One region of the Paracoccus sp. PAR01 genome, then DNA from elsewhere that is predicted to be linked to it. Evidence: riboswitches for the same ligand, from Rfam matches in the RefSeq annotation. Region 1 holds a riboswitch; the other holds the start of a gene.
What was found. Region 1 has a riboswitch for cobalamin ahead of IB235_RS04005 (TonB-dependent siderophore receptor). Riboswitches for the same ligand answer to the same signal wherever they lie in the genome.
Positions count from the first base shown of each region.

Region 1 (7,532 bases):
CAGCAGCTTCATGCGCCGCTCCTTCGTGTCTTCAGGATCAGGTGCAGGAAGAATGGCGCGCCGATCAGCGCGGTCAGCACCCCCAGCTTCAGATCGCGCGACGGTGCCACCACCCGCACCGCGATATCGGCGGCCAACACCATCGCCGCCCCGCCAAGGGCCGAGGCCGGGATCAAAGCCGAGGGCCGCGCCCCGACCGCGCGGCGCAGGATATGGGGCACGACCAGCCCGACAAAGCCGATCGCCCCCGCAACCGCCGTCGCCCCGCCGATCAACGCAGCCGTCCCGGTAACCAGCACCAGTCGCAACTGTCGCAGGTCGATGCCGCTGGCCGCAGCCGCGTCCTCGCCCAGGGTCAGCGCATCCAGTCCCCGCCCCGTGGTCAGCAGCAGACCCGCACCCACGACCATGAACGGCAGCGCGATCCAGACATGCAGCATCGAGCGGTCGGCCAGCGAACCAAGCATCCAGAAGATGATCTCATTGGCGGCAAAGGGGTTGGGCGAAAGGTTCAGGACCAACGAGGTCGCCGCCCCCGCCAAGGCCGAAATTGCAATGCCCGACAGGATCAGCGCCAGCGCCCCCCCCTGCGGCCCGGCCAGCGCCAAAACCAGCATGACCGAAACCAGCGCCCCGGCCAGCGCTGCCAGCGGCAGGCCCAAGGGGAATGCCGCCGCAATCCCGGTCTGGATCGCCAGCACCGCCCCCAGCGCTGCCGAGGCGCTGGTCCCGATCAGCCCCGGCTCGGCCAAGGGGTTGCGCAGGAAACCCTGCATGACCGCGCCCGACATTCCCAGCGCCGCGCCGACCAGCGCCCCCAGCAGCGCGCGCGGCAGGCGCAATTCGCGCATCACCAGCTGCAGCATCTCGGGGCCGTGGCCAAAGAGCGCGGCAAGGCTTTGCCCGATGCCCAGCCGGGCCGGGCCGATCAGCAACGAGGCAAGGCCCAGCCCCAGCACCAGCAGGATCAGTCCCGCGAACAGCAAGGCGACACGCGGCTGACGGGTCATGGTCCGAATGCTCCGTTCGGGGCGGCGTGACGCAAGGCCCGGATGGCGTCCAGCGCGGCGGGCGTGCCGCAGGACCAGTTGTGATCCTCGATGACGGCATGGGGCTGGCGGGCGACCAGCGCATGCAGGGCGGGATGGTCCAGCAATTCCTCGGCGCGGGCATGGCCGGGATTGCGCGCGCCCAGCACCAGCAGATCGGGATCTGCGATGACCAGTTGCTCCAGCAGGATGTTCCCGCCTTCGGAAATTCCGAAATCGCCGGCGATATTGCGATAGCCCGCCGCCTGCAGAATTGCGCCCGACAGGCTGACCGGCCCGGCGACATAGCCGTTGGCGGCATAGATCGCGGCGCTGGGGGCCGGGCTTTCGAGCGGTCCCAGCGCAGCCAGCCCCTTATCGAAGCGGGTGATGGTGGCCGCAGCCTCGGCCTCGCGCCCCAGAACCCGGCCCATGCGGCGCAGGTTGTCGCGAATGTCCTGCAATTTGGTTTCCGGCGGGAACAATTCAATCGGGACGTTCAGCCGCGACAGCAGCCGCAAGGTGTCGGGCGGCGTGAAGGTCCCGGCAAGGACCAGATCGGGCTGCAGCAGAAACACTTCCTCGGCGCTGCCGCGATTGGCGGGGACATGCGCCGCCTCAGACACCATGGCCGAACTGGCCGGGTCATGCGCCAGATATGAGACCGAGACCAATTGCCCCGGCGCCGCAAGCTGCAGCGCCAACTGGTCCGTGCACAGGTTGATCGAGACGACCCGGCGCGGCGGATCGGCGAAAGCCGCCGCCGCAACCATTGTCAGGCCGCCCGCAAGGCAGGCGGCCATCAGGCGCAAGGCTACCATTTCGCCTCAAGCCCGGCATAGACCGTGCGATCCTGCGAGGCATAACCCCAGACGTCGGAATATTCCTCGTCGAACAGGTTCACCACGCGGGCGGTGGCGCGGACATTCTCGGTCAGGTCATAGCCTCCCGACAGGTTGACGGTGGTATAGTCCGACAGTTCCGCGGTTTCATACATCCCCCAGAACTGGGTGTCGTAGTTCCCCGCGACATGGCGCAGATCGGCGGTGACCCAGCCACGCCCCTCGAACAGGGCCAGCGTCGCCGACAGGCCAAGCTCGTGGCGCGGGCGGCGGATCTCGATCGAGCCGTCGGGATTTTTGGCGTCCAGATAGGTGTAGTTCAGGCCCAGATCCAGGCTGTCGGTGGCCTTGACGCGCGCGGCGATCTCGACCCCTTCGCGCGGACTTTCGCCCTCTTGGTTCACATAGGTCGCGCGCCCATCCGGTGCCCCGCCAAAGACATAGGTCACCTCATCCTCGATCCGCTCGCGGAACCAGGTCACGTCGATGGTGCCGCGGTCGCCGGGCAATTGCGCCTCGACGCCCAGATCGAAGCCGCGATTGGTTTCCGGCTTCAGATAGGGATTGCCGACAGTGAAGCTGTCATTCGAATAAAGCTCGTAATAGGACGGGTTGACCAACCCGCGCCCGCCCGAGGCATGCAGCCGGAACGGACGGTCGGGCACCTGCCATGACAGGCCAAGGTTCCAGCTGGTGAAATCCTCGAAAACCTTGTTGTCGTCGCGACGCAGCCCGGCCTGAATATCCAGACCGTTTTCCAGAAACGCGCGGTATTCCAGCGCGACCGAGGTCATCTCGCGCGTGAAATCCGGGGCCAGCGAGGATTCGTCCTTCTGCTTTTCCACCAGCAGGTTCAGCAGATGGCTGGCATCCGCGACCGCCTGCCCGTCCAAGCCATAGCTGAGACGGTATTTCCATTTCTCGGTCTCGCCACGGGTTTCGGGCGCGCCGGTATCGCTGCTTTTGAACACGCTGTCCTGATATTCCAGCCGCTGGGTCAGGCGACCGTCCAGCATGGAATATTCGCCCCAGGCCGCGCCCTGGAACTCGTTGCGGTCGAAATACAGGCCGCTGTCATCGACGATGTAGCCGTCGGCATCGGTGGCCATGTAATCGGCGCGGTCATAATCGTATTTTTCCTTGGCCCGGCGCAGACTGCCGCCAAGGCGCAGATCGTCCGTCGCCTGATACCAGCCCGACAGGCCGATGGTCTTGCGGTTGATGCCATCCTTTTCGCCGCCATCGCCCGACTGGTCCCAGCCGTGATCGTCCCGCGCCGAGAGGTTCAGCGCGATCCCGCCGCGCTCGCCGTTGTTGCTGACATGGGCCGAGGCGGCGGCCCCGTTCCCGACTTCGACCTTGCCGCCATAATGCAGCCCCGGACCGCCCTTGTCGGTGATGATATTGATCACCCCGGCCGAGGCGTTCGAGCCGTAATAGACCGATTGCGGGCCGCGCAGCACCTCGATGCGCTCGACATTGGCGGTTTCCAGCCCGCTCAGGATATATTCGTCAGCACCACCCGCGGCCTCGATCCCGTCGATCAGGATCAGGGCATGGTCGGCCTCGGAGCCACGGATGCGGACCTGCGTGTAGCTGGCACCGGTGCTGCTGACCGACACGCCGGGCATCGCACGCAGCGCGTCCTGCACGGTGACCAGCCCGCGTTCCTCGATCTCGGTGGCGGTGACGACGCTATAGGCGCGGCCATAGCCGTCGCTAGCCACAGGCAGGAAGCCTGCCGACAGGACCAGCGGGTCCAGGGTGACGGCGGGGGCGGTGTCCTGCGCCAGCGCGAAACCGGGCAGCGATGCTGCGACAAGGGCGAGATAAGAGCTTCGGTTGAGGATCATGTCCGGGGCCTTTCCTGCGCAGGCAAGCCTGCAAGTCTTGGGTAGGTTGCGGGATGGGCCGGTCATGGCGCCTCCGCAGATGGGTGAGGTTCACCGCTGCGGATGGCCGCTTCCCGGACGCGCCCCGCGCCGGAAATGGGTGATGCCTCGGCAGGTCTCCTGGCTTGCGGGTCATCGCTTGGGCCGACCTTCCCGGAACCGGTGTTCCAGTGGCGCATATGGCCCTTGCTCGCCGCTTACAGTTGCGGGGGCAGCCGCGGATTTGCCCTTGCAGGCGCACCGCATTCCCTTTTCATCCGGTGCAGGACCGGAACCGTGGCTGACTGCCTGTTCGCGCAGGACGGCGGGTCCTGTCAAGCGGACTGACGGGTCCTGCCCTTTCTTTCGCGGTGCTGTGGCCCTATATCCAGCGGGAAACCCGTCCGGCCCAGCATGAAAGGAAGCAGATGTCCCGGAAAGCGACGAAACGCCTGTCCTTCTTTCTGTTGATGGGGCTGACGCTTTACGCGTCCTTCGTGGGCGCAGGCTGAGGGCGGATCATGACCAAACGTTTCGGAGGCCGCTTCTCGCCCCTTGGTCGGGGTCAGGATGCGCAGAATGCGGCGATGACCGGCACCCGTCCGGTGCCGCGCCCGGTTCATCACCCGTTGGAATCGCGCACGCGCTGGATCACCTTCATGGCGGTCCCCTTCCTGATCAGCGCCTTCTGGCAGGGGCCGTTCGGGCTGGTCATGCATCTGCTGGCCTTTGGCGGCGTGGCCGCGGGCATGTTCCTGACCCGCGAGGGTCTGCAGGCCGAGGCCGAATATGACGCCCGCCGCGTCGCGCGCCGCCCCGCCATTCCGCGCAAGCTGTTCGGCGGCATCCTGACCGGGCTTGGCCTTGCGCTGGGGTCCTATGTGCCGGGGGCCGAACTGGGTGCCGGCATCATCGGCGTCGCAGGCGCTGTGCTGCACTGGCTGTCCTTCGGCACCGATCCGATGCGCGACAAGGGCATGGAGGGCATCGACAGCTTCCAGCAGGACCGCGCCGCCCGCATTATCAGTGAGGGCGAGGCCCATCTGAAGGCCATGCAGGACGCCATCCTGCGCACCGGCGACCGCCGTCTGGAAGCCCGCGTCGGCATGTTCGCCGCCACCGCGCGCGAGCTGTTCGCCCGCATCGAGCAGGACCCCGGCGATATCGCCGCCACCCGTCGCTATCTGGGCGTCTATTTGCAGGGCGCGCGGGACGCGACGGTCAAATTCTCGGACCTGTACGTGCAGACCCATGACGCCCGCGCCCGTCAGGATTATGAAACTCTGCTGAACGATCTGGAAAGCCAGTTCGCCGCCCAGACCCGCAAGCTGGTCGAGGGTGGCCGCACCGATCTGGACATCGAGATCGGCGTGCTGCGCGACCGTCTGGCGCGCGAAGGTATCCTGCGCCCCGCCGCCCCGCCCGAGCTGGAAACGCCGATGACCATGGATGATCTGCTGATCCCCCGCGAAAGCGAAAAGCAGCGCCGCTGATGCCTCGCTATGCCCTGTTGATCGAATATGACGGCACGCCCTTTGCCGGCTGGCAGGCGCAGGCCGACCAGCCCAGCGTGCAGGGTGCCATCGAAACCGCCTTGGCGCGGCTGGATGCCGGTTTCGCGGCAGGCGCCCGCATCGCCGCCGCCGGACGTACCGATGCCGGGGTGCATGGAACCGGACAGGTCGCCCATGCCGATCTGCAGCGCGACTGGGACCCGTTCCGCCTGTCCGAGGCGCTGAACTGGCACCTGAAGCCCGCCCCCGTCGCCATTCTGGCCGCCGTCCGCGTCGAGGATGATTTCCACGCCCGGTTTTCAGCCCATGAGCGGCGCTATATCTTTCGCCTGACCTCGCGCCGCGCGCCCGTGACCCATGACCGGGGCCGGGTCTGGCAGGTGCTGAACCCGCTGGACGCCGATGCCATGCGGCAGGGTGCGGCGCATCTGATCGGCCTGCATGATTTCACCACCTTCCGCTCGACCATGTGCCAGTCGAACAGCCCGGTGAAAACGCTGGACGAGATCCGCATCGAGGAGCATCAGATCCCGCAGGGCCGCGAATATCGCTTCTACCTGCGGGCCCGGTCCTTCCTGCACAATCAGGTCCGCTCGATCGTCGGCACGCTGGAACGCGTCGGCGCGGGATCGTGGTCGCCCGACCGCGTGGCGGATGCGCTGGCGGCACGTGACCGTGCGTCATGTGGGCCGGTCTGCCCGCCTCAGGGGCTGTATCTGTCGGGGGTGGGCTATCCGCAGGACCCGTTCGGGATCGACCGCGCTTAACCCCAGAGAATCACTCGGCCGGCATCTGGTTTTTGACTCGTGCCCGTTTTTTCGACGGGGCAACCTGATCCGAGGGCAGCCGACGACGGCCCCGACCCTGCCAGTTCGGGACCAGCACCGTCATCACCGTATGCCAGATGATCCACAGATCCACGCGCAGGCTGCGGCGACGCTGGTAGATCAGGTCCAGCCGCAGCTTGGTCGGCAGGCAGCGCCGGTAATAGGCGGCCTCGGTCGCTTCGGCGGTCTTGCAGCGCGCCATGATGCGGTCTTCATGCGCGTGATAGATCATCGTCGCAAGGCCGGTGACACCGGGCCGATTGCTCAGCACCTGATTATACAGCGCCGGGAAACGCTCGACATATTCGGGCAGCGGCGGGCGCGGGCCGACAAAGCTCATATCGCCGCGCAAGATATTGAAAAGCTGAGGTAATTCATCCAACCGCGAGCGACGCAGGAAGCGACCGACGCGGGTGATCCGCCAATGCTTATGCGCCCCGGTTGCGCCGAAATCATCCGCCTCAAGCAGCATGGTGCGGAACTTGAGCAGGTTGAATTTCTCGCCCGGCGCACGCATCCGCGGCGCGACGTAGAACAGCGGGCGTCCCTGACTGACCAGCAGCACGATCGCCACCGCGAGGATCACCACGGAAAGCGGCACAAGCAGCAGGATCGCAAAGAAAATATCGAAGGCGCGCTTGCCGAAGGTCATGCCAACGCGGCATCCCTGACCTTCTTCGGCAATCCATGACAGGTCTACGCCCGATGGCGTATCCACGGAACGGTCATGACGTCTGCCCCAATCGTGATGAATTGTCACAGCGCGGTCCCGTGTAAGTGGTCAGCTCGTTAACGTTTGTGCCTTAACATAGGGCATCCAAATTGAAAATGCGCGCAAGGGTGAAAGCGCGACAGACTTGCGTGAGCGTGTCCTTTCGGCCAGTCTTTGCCAATCTGCAGGCCAGACGGACGGGACGAAGATGCGGAAATTCCTGGTTTTTCTGGACGATTCGCGGGAATGCCTGAACGCGATCCGCTTTGCGGCGATGCGCGCCGCGAAAACGGGCGGCGCAGTTCAGGTGCTGGCGGTGATTCCCGCCTCTGAGATTCAGCACGGAATGGGCGTCGCCGAGGTCATGCGCGCAGAGGCTTACGAGCGAATCCGTGCCCATTTCGAGGTCTTCGCCAAATGGATGCGCGACCGTCCGGGGGTCGAGCCGGAACTGATCGTGCGCGAGGGTGAGCCGGGCAACGAACTGCTGGCCCAGTTGAACGACGACCCCGAGATCGGCGTCATCGTCCTGGCCGCCTCGGTCGAAAGCACCGGACCGGGACCGCTGATTACCCGCCTCATGCGCGAGATGGCGACCCTGCCCTGCCCGATCACCATCGTGCCCGGCGACATCTCTCGGGAACGGCTGGAACAGATCACCTGATGGATCGCGGGCTGGCGCTGGCGGCGCTGGCTGCCATCCCGGCACTGGCGGCGCTGTTTTACGGGCTGGCTCAA
Region 1 covers NZ_JACVAW010000001.1:783,163-790,694, forward strand. Annotated here, with positions in the region: gene IB235_RS03990 (ABC transporter ATP-binding protein) at 1-12, opposite strand, end outside; gene IB235_RS03995 (iron ABC transporter permease) at 9-1,010, opposite strand; gene IB235_RS04000 (ABC transporter substrate-binding protein) at 1,007-1,849, opposite strand; gene IB235_RS04005 (TonB-dependent siderophore receptor) at 1,843-3,723, opposite strand; cobalamin riboswitch at 3,855-4,056, opposite strand; gene IB235_RS04010 (5-bromo-4-chloroindolyl phosphate hydrolysis family protein) at 4,263-5,234, shown strand; gene truA (tRNA pseudouridine(38-40) synthase TruA) at 5,234-6,022, shown strand; gene IB235_RS04020 (sugar transferase) at 6,033-6,800, opposite strand; gene IB235_RS04025 (universal stress protein) at 7,003-7,458, shown strand; gene IB235_RS04030 (CPBP family intramembrane glutamic endopeptidase) at 7,458-7,532, shown strand, end outside.

Region 2 (7,532 bases), on a different contig from region 1:
CCGGGCTCCAGCATGGTCAGACGCACACCTGATTCCTGCGACAGCGGGTCGAGATCGTCGAAATTCGCGATGCGCGACAGGCGCAGGCAGACGATGTGCAGCCCGGCCCTAGTGTTCGCCGCAGGGCTGCGAATGTCCAGCGCATCCTCGGCGGGCAGCTTCCACGCATCCGGGAACCACGGGCAGACGCCGAAACCACGCCAGCCGGTCGCCGCCTCGATCAGGCGGTAGCCGTCATCGAACAGCCGCGGGTCGCCGCGAAAGCGGTTGATCAGAAAGCCCGAGATCTGCGCCGCATCCGCCGGGTCGATCACCGCCTGTGTGCCGACGATCTGCGCGATGACGCCGCCACGGTCGATGTCGCCCGCCAGCACCACCGGCACATCCGCCGCCCGCGCGAAGCCCATATTGGCAATGTCATTGCGGCGCAGATTGACCTCGGCCGGGCTGCCCGCGCCCTCGACCAGCACCAGATCATGGGCGGCGCGCAGGCGCTGATAGCTTTCCAGCACATAGCCCAGCAGCCGGGGCTTTACCTCGGCATAATCCCGCGCCCGGACCGAGGTCAGACGCTGGCCATGAACCACGACCTGAGCCCCGGTTTCAGACTCGGGCTTGAGCAGGATCGGGTTCATATCGGAATGCGGGGGCAGGCCGCAGGCCAACGCCTGCACGGCTTGCGCCCGGCCGATCTCGCCGCCGTCGCGGGTCACGGCGGCGTTGTTCGACATGTTCTGCGGCTTGAACGGGGCGACGGACAGACCACGTAACCGAGCGGCCCGACACAGCCCGGCCACCAGCAGGGACTTGCCGACATTGCTGCCGGTGCCCTGTATCATCAATGCGCGGCCCATCAGTGCCGCCCGGTCGGGTTGGCTTGCATCAGAACTCGACCCCCGGCTGTGCCTTGATGCCCGCGCGGAACGGGTGCTTGATCAGCGACATCTCGGTCACCAGATCGGCGGCCTCGATCAGCTCGGCCTTGGCATTGCGCCCGGTCAGGCAGACATGGGTCATGGGTGGCTTTTCGTGCAGAAGGAAATCCACCACCTCGGCCACGTCCAGATAGTCATAGCGCAGGGCGATGTTGATCTCGTCCAGCAGGACGAAGCGGATTTCGGGGTCAAGGATCTGCTCGCGCGCGATGCGCCAGCCGTTTTGGGCGGCGGCGATGTCGCGTTCGCGGTCCTGGGTTTCCCAGGTGAACCCCTCGCCCGAGACAAAGAACCGGCATTCCTGCGCAAAACGCGTCCGCAACAGTTCGCGTTCGCCGGTGTCGCGGCCGCCCTTGATGAACTGCACGACAGCGCAGGGCATGCCATGGGCGATGCAGCGCAGGACCATGCCAAAGCCCGATGACGACTTGCCTTTGCCCGGCCCGGTATGGACCATGATCAGGCCCTTTTCCCCGGTCTTTGACGCCATCATCTTGTCGCGCGCGGCCTTGATGCGCTTCATCTTTTCGGTGTGGCGCGTGGCGGTGTCGTCCATGTCGGGTTCCTTGCGCTTGACAGTCCTTGGCGGGCTGGACCATATCAGTCCCGCTGGTGCCTGTGCAAACAGGTGAAAAGGGAATGCGCAAGGCCGTCAGGCCCAGAGCGCAGCCGCCCCCGCGACCGTGAGTGGAAAGGGAGCCCATGGCCACTGGATGCATGCATCCGGGAAGGCAGGGCAACCGCCGGAGCAACCCTCCGAGATCCGCAAGCCGGGAGACCTGCCAGCCATGATGCATGTAACCGGACGGGGGTGTTCTGGTGTGGAGATAGGCAGCCTTTCCGGGCGGTTTCGTCACCATTTTCCCCTCGTCCGTCCTTCGGTGGGTGAGGATGATGACGATACGACCAAAGCCAGCCGAGTTGCTGGTCTGCACCTGCTGCAAGAACGCGGCTGACCCGGCGGTAACCGGCGAGGCCGTGCTGTCCAGCCTGTCCGAGGCGCTTGCCGGGACGATCACCGTCACCGGCGTGCAATGCCTGTCCAACTGCTCGCGCGGCTGCACCATCGCGCTGCGCGGCGCGGGGCGCTGGACCTATGTCTACGGCAATATCGACGCCTCGGCCCATCTGGAGGCGATCCGCGACGGCGCGGCCAGATATGTGCAGGCCCCCGACGGGCTGGTGCCATGGCGCGACCGCCCTCTGCATTTCCGCAAGAACTGCATCGCCCGCATTCCCCCCATGGAGACCGAATGAATGGCCAATCTTGAGAAACTTCCCGTCACCGTCATCACCGGCTTTCTGGGATCGGGCAAGACCACGCTGATCTCGCATCTGATGCGCAATCCCGGCGGCAAACGGCTGGCCGTGGTGGTCAACGAATTCGGCGAATTCGGTGTCGATGGCGACATCCTGAAAGGCTGCGCCATCCCGGAATGCCCGGCGGAAAACATCGTGGAGCTGGCCAATGGTTGCATCTGCTGCACCGTGGCCGATGATTTCATCCCGACCATCGAGACGCTGATGGCGCTTGATCCCCGCCCCGATCACATCCTGATCGAGACCTCGGGGCTGGCCTTGCCCAAGCCCCTGCTGCGCGCCTTTGACTGGCCCGCCATCCGCTCGCGTATCACCGTGGACGGCGTGATCGCGCTGGCCGATGCCGAGGCGGTGGCCGCGGGGCGTTTCGCGCCCGATATCGCGGCGGTCGACCGTCAGCGTCTGGCCGATGACAGCATCGACCATGAAACGCCGCTGTCCGAGGTGTTCGGCGATCAGGTGTCCTGCGCGGATATCGTGCTGCTGACCAAGCCCGACCTTGCCGGCCCCGATGGCGTGGCCCGCGCGCGTGAAGTGATCCTTGCCGAGGTGTCCCGCGCCCTACCGATCATTGAGGTTGCCGAAGGCGCGGTCGATCCGCGCGTGATCCTTGGCCTAGGTGCTGCGGCCGAGGACGATCTGGCCGCGCGCCCCTCGCATCACGACGGGGCCGATGATCACGAACATGACGACTTTGCCAGCGTGGTCATTGATATCCCCGAACTGTCGGACCCCGCGCCGCTGGTCGAACGGATCGAGGCGCTGGCGCGCGAGCAGAACATCCTGCGGGTCAAGGGTCATGTCGCCGTCACCGGCAAGCCGATGCGGTTGCTGGTTCAGGCGGTGGGTGCTCGGGTGCGCCATCAGTTCGACCGGGCATGGCGGCCGGATGAGGCGCGCCAAGGCCGGTTGGTCGTCATCGGAGAGCATCACGACATCGATGCGCAGGCGATCCGCGCCCTGCTGCTGCCGCAACCGCTGGACGCGTGACAGGGACCGCCCCGCATGCATGTCGTCTTCCGCGAAAGCCACGGGCTTGAGGAAACCGAGGTCCCCCGTGACCTTGGTCAAAGCCCTGCGGATATGGTCGTGCTGTCCTTCTCGGACAGCGACCTTGGCGCTTTCGCGGCGGCATGGCATGGCGCAGCAGGTCAGCTGCCGGGGCTGCGGCTGGCGAATATCGCCGCGCTGACCCATCCGGTTTCGGTCGATACCTATGTCGAGGCGACGCTTTCCGGTGCCAAGGCGATCCTGGTCCGGCTGATCGGCGGCACCGCCTATTGGCCCTATGGCTTGCAACAGATCGAGGCGCTGGCCCGCCGCAATGGCATCGCGCTGGCGGTCCTGCCCGCCGATGGTCGCCCCGATCCGCGGCTGGATGCGGCATCCACCCTTCCGGCCCCGGTGCTGGCACGGCTGGCTGCGCTTTGCGATTCCGGCGGCGCTGACGCGGCACTGACCGCTTTGGGCGTTCTGGCCAAGGCTGCGGGGCTGCCTGTCGCAGACACCGATGCCGCCCCGCCGCTACCGGAGCAAGGCTTCTGGACGCCGGAGGCGGGTGTCATGTCTGACGCGCAGCCGGACGACAGCCAGCCGTTGATCCTGATCCTGTTCTACCGCTCCTATCTGCTGGCGGGCGATCTGGACCCGATCGCGGCCCTGATCCGCAGCTTTCATACGCGCGGGTTTCGCGCCGTGACGATGTTCGTGCCGTCGCTGAAACATGCGGCGGCGGCATGGGTGGCGGGGCAGGTGGCGTACCTGCGCCCCGCTGCAATCGTCAATGCGACGGCCTTTTCCGCGCGGGGCGAGATGGGGGCATCGCCGCTGGATTCCGCAGGGGTGCCGGCGTTTCAGGTGGCGCTTGCGACCTCGGACCGGCAGGCATGGTGCGCTTCGGATCGCGGGCTGTCCCCCGCCGATCTGGCCATGCATGTGGTCATGCCCGAAGTGGACGGGCGCATCTTTGCCGGTGTCGCCTCCTTCAAATCGGCGGCGGCCCGCGATGCCGATCTGGAGTTTGCGCGGGTGATGCATCTGTCCGATCCCGAGCGCATCGCGGCCATCGCGGACCGGGTGGCGGGCTGGCATCGTCTGGCTGCGACCAGCGCCCCGCAGCGCCGGGTGGCCGTCGTCCTGTCCAGCTATCCGGGACGGGAATGGAACATGGCCCATGCGGTGGGGCTGGACGCCTTGGCCTCGGCCGAGGCGATCCTGCAGGACCTTGCGCAGGCGGGCCATGACATCCCGCCCGACAGCGAGCTGACCTCGCTGGCCAAGGCGCGCATTCACTGGCCGATGGCGGATTACCTTACCGCCCTGTCACGCCTGCCCGAAACGCTGCGCGACGCCCTTGCCGCCAGTTGGGGCGATGCCAAGGACGACCCGGATGCCACGCCCGCAGGCTTTGCCTTTGCAGCGCTCCGGCGCGGCAAGGCCATCATCGCCTTGCAGCCTGAACGGGGACAGCCCGGCCAACGTGCCGCCGAATATCACGACCTGTCCCGCGTCCCGCGCCATGGCTATGTCGCCTTTTACCTGTGGCTGCGGCAGCAGGCCGATGCGCTGGTCCATGTCGGCGCGCATGGCACGCTGGAATGGCTGCCGGGCAAATCCGTTGCCTTGGGACCGGATTGCTGGCCCGAGGCGCTGATCCGCGACCTGCCGGTGATCTATCCCTTCATCGTCAACGACCCCGGAGAGGCGGCGCAGGCCAAGCGGCGCATCGGTGCGGTCACGCTGGGTCATGTCCCGCCGCCGCAGCAGGTTTCGGGCACGCCGCATCGACTGGCGCGGCTGGAGGCGCTGCTTGACGAGTTCTCGAATGCCGACGGCCTTGATCCGAAACGCCGCGACCGCCTGACCGGGGATATCCTTGATGAGGCGGCACGCGCGGGACTTGATATCGCGGGCGACGCCAGCTCGATCCCCGACATCGACCGCTTTGTCTGCGATGTGAAGGACAGCCAGTTCGGCGACGGGTTGCATGTCTGGGGGCGCGCGCCCGACCGGTCAGACGACCTGACCCGCACCTGTGCCAAGGCTGAACGCCAATCCCTGCTTGACGCGCTGGCCGGACGGCGGATCGAGCCGGGGCCGGCAGGCTCGCCTTGGCGCGGACGCCGGGACGTGCTGCCGACCGGGCGCAATCTGTACACGACCGATCCGCGCAGCCTGCCCAGCCGCGCGGCCTATGCGCAAGGTGGGCTGCTGGCCGATGAGCTGGTGCGGCGGCATCTGCAGGATCATGGCGACTGGCCGCGCGGCATCATCCTTGACCTGTGGGGCTCGGCCACGATGCGCACGGCGGGCGAGGAATTTGCCATGGCGCTGGTCCTGCTGGGCGTTCGCCCGATCTGGGACGCGGGCAGCGAGCGGGTCTCGGGCATCGAGATCCTGCCGATCGCGGAACTCGACCGGCCCCGGCTTGACGTGACCCTGCGCATCTCGGGGCTGTTCCGCGACCTGTTCCCGACGCTGACCGCGCTGTTCCAGCAGGCGGTGCGGGCGCTGGCCGCACGCGACGAAAGCCCGGATTGGAACCCCTATAGCGGTCAAGACCTGGCCCGGGTTTTTGCTCCTGCTCCGGGCAGTTTCGGTCTGGGGATGGGTGAATTTCTGGGCGATTACTCTGAAACCGGTCGCCGCAAGGCGGGCGAGGCATGGCTTGCCGCCTCAAGCTGGGCAGTGGATGGCGACCGGGTCACGCATGACCCGAAGGGCATCGCAATGCGTGTCCGCAGCGCGGATGCCTTTGTCCATGTGCAGGACCTGCCCGAAACCGACCTGCTGCTGGCCGAGGATTATGCCGCGCATGAGGCGGGCGTCGCCGCAGCGATGTCGGTCACCGGGGGCAAGGCGGCGCTGCTGCATCTGGACGCGACCGATCCGACGCGCCCCCGCGCCCGCAGCCTGCCCGAGGAAATCGCCCGCGTCACCCATGCCCGCGCCGCGCATCCGGGCTGGATCGCGGGCATGCGGCGGCACGGTTTTCGCGGCGCGGCCGAAATCGCGGCGACCTTGGAAAACATGGCCGCCTTTGCGCATCTGGCGGGCGTGGTCCCCTCGGCGCTGTTCGACCTGTATTGGGACGCGACGCTGGGGGATGGCGCGGTCGCGGGTTTTCTGCGGGACGCGAACCCGCAGGCCTTCGACGCCATGCAGCAACGCTTCGCCGAATTGCACGCGGCAGGGCTGTGGCTGACCCGCCGCAATTCGATCCTTGCCACGATGGAGGGACGGCCATGACCGCGCCCCTTATTCGCGGCTGGTGCCCCGGCGCGCGGCGACCGATGATGGCGGGCGACGGGCTGGTGCTGCGGGTCCGGCCACCGCTGGGCGAACTGACCCCGGCTCAGGCGACGGGTTTGGCCGATCTGGCGCAGTTGCATGGCAATGGCCTGATCGAGATGACCAGCCGCGCGAACCTGCAATTGCGCGGGTTGTCCGACGACGCCCATGCCCTGCTGATCGAGGCGCTGGCCGGGTTGGACTTGCTGGATGCCGATGTTCAGGTCGAGGCCCGGCGCAATATCGTGCTCGACCCGTTTCGGCCTGTCGGGCCGGGTGTGCAGAACCGCATCGCGGCGGGGCTGATGCAGGGGCTGGCCCTGCCGGAATTCGCGGCCCTTCCGTCGAAATTCGGCTTTGTCGTGGATGCTGGCCCGCAGCGCCAGTTGGCCCGGATCAGCGGCGATATCCGCATTGAGTCCCGTCGCGACGGGTTGATCCTGCGCGCGGATGGCAGCCCGATGGGACGGCTTGTGCCCGATGCGGAAACGGCGGTGCGGCTGGCGCTGGATCTGGCGCGGTGGTTCACCGCCTCGGGTGGCGTGGGTTCGGATGGCAGGGGGCGCATGGCCCGGCATCTGGGGCAGGGCGCAATCCTGCCTGCGGATCTGGACGGCACGCATTCGCCCCATGCCACGGCAGCGACGCCAGTGCCGGGTCGGCAGGCCGGGGGGCTATGCCTTGGGGTGGCTTTCGGGCTGCTTCCGGCCCAAGCCCTGCGTCAGCTTGCGGCAAGCGGGGCTCCGGTTCTGCGCATTACCCCGTGGCGGATGATCTTTCTGCCGGGGGTGGCGGCCACCAGCGTCCCCGAAGGCATGATCCAAGATCCCGCCGACCCGATCCTGCGGGTTCAGGCCTGCACGGGGGCGCCGGGTTGCCCGCAGGCCAATATCGCGACGCGTGATCTGGCGCGGGAGCTTGCCGCATCGCTGCCGTCTTGGGCGCGGTTGCATGTCTCGGGCTGCGCCAAGGGTTGTGCCCAGCCGG
Region 2 covers NZ_JACVAW010000023.1:11,828-19,359, reverse strand. Annotated here, with positions in the region: gene IB235_RS21410 (cobyric acid synthase) at 1-854, opposite strand, end outside; gene cobO (cob(I)yrinic acid a,c-diamide adenosyltransferase) at 883-1,491, opposite strand; cobalamin riboswitch at 1,529-1,737, shown strand; gene IB235_RS21400 (DUF1636 domain-containing protein) at 1,830-2,192, shown strand; gene cobW (cobalamin biosynthesis protein CobW) at 2,193-3,245, shown strand; gene cobN (cobaltochelatase subunit CobN) at 3,261-6,503, shown strand; gene cobG (precorrin-3B synthase) at 6,500-7,532, shown strand, end outside.
Region 2: it holds a riboswitch for cobalamin, as region 1 does, so the genes downstream of both, IB235_RS21400 (DUF1636 domain-containing protein) here and IB235_RS04005 (TonB-dependent siderophore receptor) in region 1, are expected to answer to the same signal.